Linked DNA regions of Methylosarcina fibrata AML-C10. The protein of the gene in region 1 interacts with the protein of each later gene in a pairwise test. Links are inferred from orthologs where the notes say so. Each region holds a gene or a part of one and is shown on either strand. Other genes may lie near its edges.

Evidence for each region.
Region 2: the proteins of recJ (region 1) and A3OW_RS0123445 interact in binary tests that used the Escherichia coli proteins (3 or more experiments, as listed by UniProt). The link is inferred for Methylosarcina fibrata AML-C10 from one-to-one orthologs.

Annotation. Positions count from the first base shown.
Region 1 is NZ_KB889965.1:886,048-892,870, forward strand. What follows is about bases 659-3,529. They hold recJ (single-stranded-DNA-specific exonuclease RecJ), read left to right. Parts: upstream 659-1,156; coding sequence 1,157-2,902; downstream 2,903-3,529. Other genes in these bases: A3OW_RS0104430 (DmsC/YnfH family molybdoenzyme membrane anchor subunit), read left to right, coding at 659-976; A3OW_RS26245 (EAL domain-containing protein), read right to left, coding at 2,917-3,529. Outside these bases: more of A3OW_RS0104430, read left to right, coding at 1-658; more of A3OW_RS26245, read right to left, coding at 3,530-6,823. UniProt on the Escherichia coli protein: Single-stranded-DNA-specific exonuclease.
Region 2 is NZ_KB889966.1:29,502-34,141, reverse strand. What follows is about bases 109-3,023. They hold A3OW_RS0123445 (DNA topoisomerase 3), read left to right. Parts: upstream 109-431; coding sequence 432-2,615; downstream 2,616-3,023. Other genes in these bases: A3OW_RS28975 (strawberry notch-like NTP hydrolase domain-containing protein), read left to right, coding at 2,843-3,023; A3OW_RS0123440 (hypothetical protein), read left to right, coding at 2,619-2,837; traF (conjugative transfer signal peptidase TraF), read left to right, coding at 109-424. In the rest of the region: more of traF, read left to right, coding at 1-108; more of A3OW_RS28975, read left to right, coding at 3,024-4,640.

The DNA.
Region 1 (6,823 bases):
CGGCTTGCCTTTGCTGGCGGCATTGCAGGAACCGTATCTGAAATGGCCCTTGCTGATCGCTTTGGTTATGATCGCAACGACTGGGCTGTTCAAATTGAACATGCATCTTGGCAAACCGCATCGTTTTTACCGGGGATTCAATAACCTCAGATGGTCGCCGGTGAGCCGTGAAATCGCCGGCGTTTCGCTGTTTTACACCGGCTTGCTGGGCCATGTCTTTTTTGCCTTGTTCGATCATGCTTTCGCCCGGTTTCTGGCGAATGCTTTTGCTTTGATCGGCGTAGCCGGCGGCGCGGTCGGCCTGTTCTATATGTACAAACTGTACCGGATTCCGGCCCGGCCCTTCTGGAACCACTGGCAAACCGGATCGGCATTCCTAGGTTCCATGCTCGGTTTGGGAGCGTTGATCATTGCCGCGATGTGCGTCGTAACGCAGCCGCTGGCCGTTGAAAGCACCCGAACAGTGCTGCACACGCTGATCCTCATCATGATGACGGGACTGGCGCTGGAAGGCATCGGCCATCTGGCGCATGCCCATGACATGCGGCACAGCAATCACGAAGGCGCGGCGTCTTACTATCGCCAGGTGACCCAATACGGGAAATCGTATATTTTCCGAAACGTCCTGCTGGGCGTCAGTCTGATGTTGACTCTCTTCCTGGCTCTCCACGGCTTTTCGGATTATCTCGGTTTAATCGCAGGTCTGGCGTTATTGCTGTCGATGCTGACCGGCAGCGCTTTCGGCCGTTCGCTGTTCTTCGTGCTGGTGATTCCCACCACCATGCCCGGCGCGTTCTTCTGGAAAAACAGCGGTTTCATCGAGCACGCCAGGGAAACCGGTCTGGCCGAAATGCCCCAGCACGGCGTCGCTTACGAGCATCATCACCCGTTCAAATTAGGGGAACTGCTGGAGACGATCAGGGAAAATTCAATTCAGGACATGATCGCGCATGTGAAAGGGATATTCGGCAAATAAATTATTTGCTCTTCTGATTCGCATCGGCCCGAGTGAGTTGTAACTCGGGCCTTTTTATTTTTTGATGGAGCGAATTTATTAAATGCCGGACGTGCATGGTAGGCGCTTATTCACGTTATAATGTCCGCCAATTCCCATCCGTAAAAGACCGGCAGCCGCCGGTTTTTCTTTAAACCATCTATGTATTATCACGGCGTCAAGAAAGTCATCGAAATTCGTCCCATGATCAACAAACGCGCTGAATTCGGCGAGATGCACCCGATGTTGGCGCGCATTTTACGGTCGCGAGGCATCCGTTCCCAAGAGGAACTGGAGCGAACCCTGGCGAAATTACCGTCGCCCTGGCTACTTTCGGGCATGGAAGAAATGGTCGCCCATCTGATCACGGCGCTGGAACAACGGCAGAAGATTACCGTGATCGCCGATTTCGACGCCGACGGCGCCACCAGTTGCGCCGTGGCGATGAAAGGGCTGCAAATGATGGGGGCAGGGGGGGTGTCGTTCGTCGTGCCCAACCGGTTTGAATACGGCTATGGCCTGACGCCTGAAATCGTCGAGCTGGTCAAACAACAGCAGCCCGACGTGCTGATTACCGTCGACAACGGCATCTCCAGCCTCGACGGCGTCAAAGCCGCGAAAGAAGCCGGGATGACCGTACTGGTGACCGATCATCATTTGCCGGGCCCGGAACTGCCCGCAGCCGACGCCATCGTCAATCCGAATCTGCCCGAAGACCGCTTTCCGAGCAAGGTCCTGGCCGGGGTCGGGGTGATTTTTTATATCCTGATGGCGCTGAGAAGCCGCCTGCGCGACAAGAAATGGTTTGCACAACGTGGATTGCAGGAGCCCAATCTGGCCCAGCTTCTGGATTACGTCGCCTTGGGCACGGTGGCCGACGTCGTGGAACTGGACGCGGTCAACCGGATTCTGGTGCATCAGGGATTGCTTAGAATCCGCATGGGCCGGGGCCATCCGGGCATCAACGCCCTGATCGAAGTCGCGGGGCGCCGGGCGGAAACTCTGCTGGCTGCCGACCTGGGTTTTGCCTTGGGCCCCAGGATCAATGCGGCGGGACGTCTCGACGACATGTCGCTGGGCATTCAATGCCTTCTAACCGACGATCCGACCCTGGCGAAGGAGCTGGCGCTGCAACTGGACGATCTCAACAGCGGCCGCAAGGAGATCGAAGGCCAGATGAAACACGAGGCGATGCAGTTATTGAACGAAATGCGGGTGCTCGACGAAAACCATCTGGCGGCCGGCGTGTGCCTGTACGACGCCAACTGGCATCAGGGCGTGATCGGGATCCTGGCTTCGCGCATCAAGGACCGCCTGCATCGGCCGGTGATCGCCTTTGCTCCGGCCGGCAAGGATCTGATCAAGGGTTCGGCCCGTTCGATTCCAGGCGTGCACATCCGCGACGTACTCAGCGACATCGCCGCGGCCCATCCGAAACTCCTGAGCAAATTCGGCGGCCACGCGATGGCGGCCGGGTTGACTCTCTGCATGCACGATTACCCGCCCTTTGCCCTGGCTTTCGACGAAATGGTCAGAAAGCGTCTGCACGAAGTCGATCTGGAACAGAAAGTCCTATCCGACGGCGAATTGTCCGAACAGGATATGACCGTGGCTTTTGCCGAACTATTACAGCAGTCGGCCACGTGGGGGCAGGGCTTTCCGGAACCGGTGTTTCACGGCGTTTTCGAGGTGGTGCAATCGACCGTTGTCGGCCAACGTCATCTGAAACTGGTGCTTAGAATACCGGCAGGGAGCCTCTTGATCGACGCCATTGCCTTTTTCATCGATCACCCGGAACAATGGCTCGGAATAAGATCGTGCCTCGCGGCGTATAAACTGGACATTAACGAGTTCAGAGGCCAGCGCAGCATTCAGTTTATTGTACAGTATCTCGAAAAAATCGCCTGACCGGGCTCGATCGTTCATCCTGAATTTTTTTCCGATTTTTTTTGTAAACTGACCGGCTGCAAGCGGCGAATGGGGATTTTAGCCATAAACTCTTGCTTGATCAGACGATTAAATTCATCGGCCGGCAGCGGCGGACTGAAATAGTAGCCTTGAATTTCATCGCATTGTTTTTGCTTGAACAGAGAAAGTTGCTGCTCGTTTTCCACCCCTTCGGCGATCGTTTTCAAATTCAGGCTTTTCGCCAGACTGATGATAGCATCGACGATGTTTTCGCTTTCCTTGTTATGCAGCATTTCTTTGGTAAAGGACTGATCGATCTTGAGTTTGTGCAGCGAAAAGCGCTGCAGGTAATTCAGAGAGGAATAGCCCGTGCCGAAATCGTCGATCGAGATCTCGATGCCCAGTTCGGTTAGTTGCCGAGTGATTTCTATCGCCATCTCAACGTTCTGCATGGCCACGCTTTCGGTCAGTTCCAGTTCCAGAAAGCGCGGAGCCAGTTGATAACGGGCCAGTGTGGTTTTTATTTTTTCGTATAAGGTGTCGGCTCGAAATTGAGCCAGGGATAGATTGACTGCAACGGTCAAAGGGAAACCGTCCAGATGCCATTGGCTGGCATGGGCTATCGATTGTTCCAGCACCCAATCGCCAATGCTCAGGATCAAGCCGCACTCTTCGGCCACCGGTATGAATTCCGAAGGCGAAACCATGCCCCACTCGGGATGCTGCCAGCGCAGCAAGGCTTCGGCGCCGTTGATCTGACGCGTTTGAGTATCGATTTGAGGTTGAAAATAAAGCGCCAATTCATTCCGTTCCAATGCATGTCTCAGTTGATGCTCGATTTCCATGCGTCTTTGCATCTGATTTTGCATTGCTTTGGTGAAAAACCGGTATTGATTTCTGCCCTGGATTTTGGCTTGATACAGTGCAGTATCGGCATTCCGCGTCAGTGTTTCATAACTGTCCCCGTTTTCGGGATAGAGGCTGATGCCGATCGACGGCTTAATATACAATTGATAATGTTCGTATTGAATGGGTTCGGCCATGAGGGCAATAATGTGATTGGCGGTTTTGGCGGCGCCCTGCCAGTCACAGTCCATCAGTTGAACGTTGAACTCGTCGCCTCCCACTCGGGCAACGGTATCTTCATCGCGCACCGCGCTGATCAATCGTTTACCGACTTCGATCAGCACCTGATCGCCAACGGAATGTCCCAAGGCATCGTTGATGTTCTTGAAATGATCCAGATCGATGAACAACAGCGCGAAGGTTTTTTTATGACGCTCGGCAATGACGATTTCATGATCGATCCGTGCCTTGAACAGCAGTCGGTTGGGCAAGCCGGTCAAAACGTCGTAATGAGCCAGACGTTCGATCTGTTGTTTGGCTGTTTTGTACTGGGTTATATCGGAAAATATTCCGATGAAATTGACGAATCGGCCATCTTCATTCCGGACCAAAGTGATTGTCAGCCAGGCCGTATAAAGACTGCCTTCTTTTTTCCGGTCCACCATCTCGCCCTGCCAGAAGCCGGTTTCCGTCAAGGATTTCCACATGGAGCGATTGAAATTCTTGTTATGCAGACCCGAAGAAAAAATCCGCGGTTTTTTACCCAGCACTTCCCGTTCCTCGTAGCCGGTAATTCGTGTAAATCCCTGATTCACGGAAACAATCTTTTTATCACTGTCGATAATGACGATCGCTTCCTGACTTTGGTGAAAGACTCTGGCCGACAATTCCAGCTTTTTTTCTGCGGATCTCCGGGCTGCGTCCTGCGCGTACATATTTAACGCAAAAGACAGATCCAGGCCGAGTTCGGCCAGTAGATCGAGCACTTCCAGATCGAAAAAATTTTGCTGATTCGAATAAACGCTCAGCACGGCGTAAGGCTGCCGGTTAAGAGTGATCGGTATCGCGCAGCACGATTCCCAGCCCTGACTTTTTTCGATCATGGACAGCCCGGCCGGCGTTTCGGCGTCGTTCCGGAAGTCGTTCACGACGATGATCCGGCTTTCAATAAATGCCCGGCTTGTCGGGCATAAATCCTGAGGCGTATCCGCCTGAAGGGGAATCCTTTGTTGATGCAGGCAGTCGAGTCTTTCTCCGGCCGCGGCGACAGCGTACAGAAGATGACCGCCGGCATCCGGCAGGCCTATCCACGCCATCTTCACGTGATTGATCTGAGCGGAGATCTTGCAGACCGTTTCGAACAAATCGGCTTCATTGTTGATTTGCACGATGGCTTGGTTTATTTTGCTGAGAGTGGCGTAAAAATTATTCAGGCGTTTGATCTTTTCTTCATGATTTTTACGCTGCGTGACGTCGAGCGCAATGGCGACCAGAGAATCCGGCGTATTACGGTACAATTGCAGCCATACTTCCACCGGATAACAGGATCCGTCCTTGCGCCGGTGAATCGTTTCGAAATGCAGACGGGACTGGTCGCCGCTTAATAGCGGCCGGATTAAACGCGCATAGGAGTCGGAACAATATTCGGGATAAATCTCCAGTATTGACCTATTAACGAGTTCCTCCAGACGGTATCCCAGGTTGTCGACGCAGCCCTGATTGACGTGGATGAAATGCAGGGTCCGGCTGTCGATGATATGGATTTCATTAATGGACTGGTCGAGCATTACGCCCATCATCTGATTTTTTTGCTCGGCTATCCTGGCGTCGGTCATGTCGATCCAGACGCCCATCAGTTCGGTTACTTTCCCCTCCGAATCGGTTAAAACCGATAAATGATCTTCAATCCAGCGATAATTGCCGTCGGCATGCAAAAAACGATAGTGTTGTATGACCTTGCCTTTGACAAGTACTTGCCGATTTGCCAGCTTGACCTTGGCCAGATCGTCCGGATGAATTCTGGAAAGCCATAAGTTGTCCATGGTTTGCCAGTCGTTAAGGCTAAAACCGGTCAGTTCCGTAATTCTGGCCGAGCCGAAATTGAATTTGAAGCCGGTTTCGGTCTTCGGTGCCGGCGCGAGCGTATAAATCGCTATGGCGCTGTTGTCGAGAATGTGATGAAGATATTGTTTCTCGCGGCGAAGTTGATCGCGCAGCCGGCAGGTAGCGGTAACGTCGGTAAAAGTCAGTACGACTCCATGAAATTGGCCGCTTTCATCGACAATGGGAGCCGCATTACTTTCGATGTGAAAATGGCCGCCCGTTTTGGAAAGCAGCAGGGTATGGTTCGCTTGCCGAATCGTTTGACGGGTTTCGAGCACCTGCCGGACAGGGGACGGAACCGATTGATGCGTTTCGGCATGAATGACGTCGAACACTGTCTCTATGGGCTGCCCGATGCATTCCCGGCTTTGCCGGCCGGTCAACTGTTCGGCGGCCGGATTGATCCGGATAATGATGCCATGGTTATCGGTAGCGATCACGCCGTTACCGATGCTTTGCAAAGTCACCACCAGTTTTTGTTCCTGGCGCTTCTGTGTTTTCAGGGTCTGTTGCAACGATTGATGCATCCGTTCCAGAGTCTGGCCCAACTGCATCAGTTCTCCGGAGCCTGTTAAAGGATTGACGGCAGAGGGATGGTTCTCGCCAATTCGATGGATGAACGCAAGCAACTGCTTCAAAGGCTGAGTGACCAGATAATTCTGAATCAGATAGAACAGGCCCAGGGCGAACAGAATCAACGACCAGACGAGAGCGCTGTTGCTGACGATTTGCCGCCAGATGGCTCTTTCTATGGAAGAATGATCGTGAACATAATACACGCCTCCGGTTCCGGCCGGCCTCAGGGTCTGTCCGGAGCCGGGAAATTGCACGGGAACATAGGCTATATGGAGGCGGGTATCCGGATGGTATTGCAAATCGATGCGGAACGATTCACGACATCGCTTGTATTGCTCCTTATTGAAATAGGGAAGCGACGACGCATGTTTATGCCGCCATTGCCCTTGGTTTGAC
Region 2 (4,640 bases), on another replicon or contig:
TATTCCGCCGGGTATTTATTGGCTCACAGACCGGCAGGTCACGACGGGCGCTACTGTGTTGATGTGCCCGCCACAAATCCCGTTGATTGCCGAAGCTCATCATAGAGGCTATTTCGGGGCCGGTTTTTGCCCGGGCGGATACGAACAAATGTTCAAGAAAATTTTAGCGGCTAAAAATGACGTGGTTTCCATCGATGCTGCCGGCGTGTCCGTTAATGGTTCCCGCCTGCCGAACACGGCTCAGGTATCGACCGATCCTGCCGGCAGACCGTTGCCGGATTACCGCGTCGAGAATTTACGGTTGTCTGGTGACGATGTTTTACTGATAGCGGATAACAGCCCGCTGTCATTCGACGCCCGTTACTATGGCCCGGTCGATCGTTCACATATTCGCGGGGTGGTTGTCCCGCTTCTCATTTGGTAGGGGATATATGCGTTTATTCATTGCGGAAAAGCCCGACCTTGCCCGCGCTATCGTCGAAGGACTGGGCGGCGGCAGTCGGCAGACCGGCTATTTCGATTGCGGAAACGACTACGTGACCTGGTGTTTCGGCCACATGCTGCAATTGCTCGATCCGGAGGACTACGACGCGCGTTACAAAACGTGGTCGATGGACGACCTGCCTATTGCGCACATTCCTTGGCGAAAACAGCCTGCCGGCGACAAGAAAGACCAGCTTAAAATCATTACTGGCTTATTGAAGCAGGCTGACAGTGTGGTACACGCTGGCGACCCGGACGACGAAGGCCAGTTACTGGTGGATGAAATTCTGGAGTATGCCAAATGCCGAACGCCGGTCATGCGGCTGCTCATCAACGACAACAATACCGCCGTTGTGCGCCGTGCCTTGGCGAACATGCGGGACAATCGCGAGTTTGCCGGGCTATCGGCCGCAGCTGAGGCGCGCAGTGTCGGCGACCAGCTCTACGGTTATAACCTCACCCGCGCTTACACACTGGCGGCTCGCAAAGCCGGCTATCAGGGCGTGCTGAGTGTCGGCCGTGTACAGACGCCGATTCTCGGGCTGGTCGTGCGCCGTGATCGCGAATTCGAAGCTCATACCAAGAGTTTTTATTATATTGTCGCCGGGCAGTTCCAGATTCAGGGACTGGAATTTCCGGCCCGGTATCAGATCGCCGACGGCGATCCGGTGGACGACAAGGGGCGACTCATCGATCCGGTTCACGCGAACAGCATCGCGGACGCCGTTCGCGGCAAGCCGGCCCGGATTGTGTCGGCCGACACCAAACAGAAAGAGCAGCATCCTCCCCTGCCCTACAATCTGTTGAAGCTGCAAACCGACGCCTCACGGAAGTTCGGGTTCAAGCCGGACCAGACCAAGGACATCACGCAAACGCTGCGGGACAAGCATCGGCTCATCACATACAATCGTAGCGACTGCGAATATCTGAGCGAGGAGCAGCACGCGGATGCGCCCCAGGTTCTTGCCGCGATCGCGGTGACCGCACCCATTCTGGCTCCGGTTGCGCAACGCGCTGACCCGGCGCTAAAAAGCCGCGCGTTCAATTCCGCCAAGGTATCGGCTCACCACGGCATCATTCCAACCGAAGCGACGGCCGACCTGTCGAAATTGACTGACGGCGAGCAGAAAATATACCTGCTGATCGCCCGCGCCTACATCGCACAGTTTTGGCCTAAACACCAATACGACCAGACAGATATTCTCGTCGAGTCTGAGGGCCACCGGTTTGCCGTGCGTTCCAACGTAACCACCCGTACCGGCTGGCTTACCCTGTACAAAAACGACGCGGGGAATGAAGACCTGGAGGGCGACGAGGACACGCTCGCCGCTGACCTTCGCAACGCATGTGCCGAACAACAAGGCACGTGCGTGGAAGCCACCGCCGAGCAGATGGAAACCAAGCCGCGACCGCTCTATACGATGGCAACCTTGCTCGCTGACCTGACGCGCGTAGCCAAGTACGTGCGTGATGATCGATTGCGTAAGCTCCTTATAGAAAAAGACAAGGGCAAGGAAGGCGAGCACGGCGGCATCGGTACGCCGGCTACGCGCGACACGATCATCGCTACGCTGTTCGAGCGCGGCTATCTGGCTGAGAAAGGCAAGAGCATCGTCAGCACGCCGACCGGCCGGGAGTTCTACGACTGCCTGCCCGACCAGGCGAAATATCCGGATATGACCGCTCTATGGCACGAACAGCAAAAGGCTATACAGGCCGGCGAACACAACGCCGAATCGTTTGTGCGCGAACTCTTGGCCTACATCGGCGAGGAAGTCGATGCGGTCAAAGTCAATGGGATCGGAATCAAGACCGATACCCATCCATGTCCGGATTGCGGCCGTCCGTTACGCCGTATCAAGAAAAAGGACAAAAACGAGTTTTTTTGGGGCTGCACCGGCTTTTCCGAGGGCTGTAAATATGCCTGTGAGGACAAAGCCGGCAAGCCGGTCCCGAAGGAAGCCGCAGCGGTATCCACGCTGCACAAATGTATGGCGTGCGGAAAGGGGCTGACTCGCAGGCCAAGTAAAAAACGGGGCGTGTTCTGGTGGGGCTGTAGTGGTTATCCCGCCTGTGACAAAACCTATCCCGACATCAAAGGCCGGCCCGATTACAGCAAACGTAAGGAGTAAGTCATGAGTGAGAACAACGTTGTTTCTATCGTTACCCCGGATAACGAGCTGATCCCAAGCGGTTCCGGTGCGGTGGCCGAAAAATTGGCCGACGCCATGATCCCCGGTTATGTCGTCGAGTTCGATCCCGAGGAGGCCGAACAAGCGGGCGCATTCGTTGAGGATGCCCTGACCGAAGAGGATGCCCTCGAAGGTGCGGCAGATTTGGCGGATGAGGAATAAGCTGGATGGCAAATAAATCACAAAATAATACAGGTCAGCTAGACCTGTTTAATGATTGGCTGATCGTGGAGCCGGCTGCGGTCGGGCAACCTCAAGCCGTTCTGGAACCGGTTCCAGAACCGTTACCGGCGATTACAGCCGCCCCGACCTTCGACGAATTTCGCCATCGGCTTGCAATCGAACTGGCTGCAAAACTCGGCCAGGACGGCGAGATCACGAGCGCATTCCTCACCCAGACTGCTAACCGAGTTTTCGGCGGCACCCAGGCCGATGGAACGTATTCGCCGAAAGACGCTTACGATGCCATGGAAGCCGCTTTTAATATCCATTTGTTAGCCACAGAACCCGCCGACTGGATTGACAACGGAGCTGATTGGGCGCAGGCGAAGGCGGCGGAATTGACTCAGCGCATCCAGCGGTTGCCGACCCAAACCCGACGCGATCCGGAAATGGACGAGTGGCAGCAGTTCAGCACGCCGCCGGCACTTGCTTTCGTTGCGAATTGGGTTGCGGCTATCCGGCCTGACGATCGGATGATGGAGCCGTCCGCCGGCACCGGCGACCTGGCTATCTGGTCCCACATCGCCGGCGCCGATGTCGTGCTGAACGAACTCGCTCCACGCCGGCAAGCCTTGCTGGCTCAGTTGTTCCCCGACGCGACGCTGTTCCGCGAGAATGCCGAACAGCTCGATAACGTGCTGCCGGCCGACACCATTCCTACCGTGATCGTGATGAATCCGCCGTTTTCATCGACGGCGGGCCGTGTTCAGGGCCAGCGTAGTAACGCGAACGGTGCGAAGCACATCGAGCAGGCGTTACGGCGGCTTACCGACGGCGGGCGTCTGGTGGCGATTGTCGGCCAAGGCATGGCCGCCGATCGGCCGGCATTCAGGGCTTGGTGGTATCAAATCGAGGCGAAATACACCGTCCGCGCGAATATCGGGATCGACGGCCGGGAGTATGCGAAATACGGTACGAGTTTCGACAACATTATTCTGGTGATCGACAAAACCGGACCTACTATTCAACCCGTTTTAACAGGGCGTGTCGCGACCGTCGCCGAACTGCCCGCTTTACTGGAGAACATCCGCAATGAACGTAAACCTCTACAACGCGGACCCGTTGAATCAACAGGCCGCGACGATTCTCACACAGTACAGGATTCCATTCGACCCGAGCAGGGAACTGGCGGCGCTGGTACTGATTCGCGAAGCGCTCGAACGAAGTCTATTGGAGACGCCGACGATTCCCGAGCCGTTGCTGCTGATAGCGAAGCTGTCGGCGAATCCGTCTCTGGCGATGAGCCTGATGACCGAATCGGAGCCCGGAGTGACGTTCGAGATAACGTTACCGGAGAGCCTGGAGGAAGCGGCGGCGGCGATCTTGGAGGAGCTGGTAGCGTCGTTGAAAGCTCAGGAACCGGCGGCTTTGCTATAGAGGCGACGAAGACCGTTGCCGGCGAATTTACCGATTCCGTTTTCGCGCGTTACACGCCGCAACGGTTGAGCATCCCGGATGCTCATGCGCACCCGGGTAAATTGGTCCAGTCGGCCGCCATGTCGGCCGTCGAGCCGCCCGCGCCGACCTACACCCCGGCACTGCCGGCCCGCGTCGTTCGGCAGGGGTTGTTATCGATCGCGCAGCTTGAGTCCATCGTTTACGCCGGCCAGGCCCATTCGGAGCTGTTGCCGAACGGTTCGCGCAAGGGCTTTTTCATCGGCGACGGGACGGGCGTTGGCAAGGGCCGTGAAATCTCAGGCATCATTCTGGATAACCTCATGCAAGGCCGCAAGAAGGCGGTAT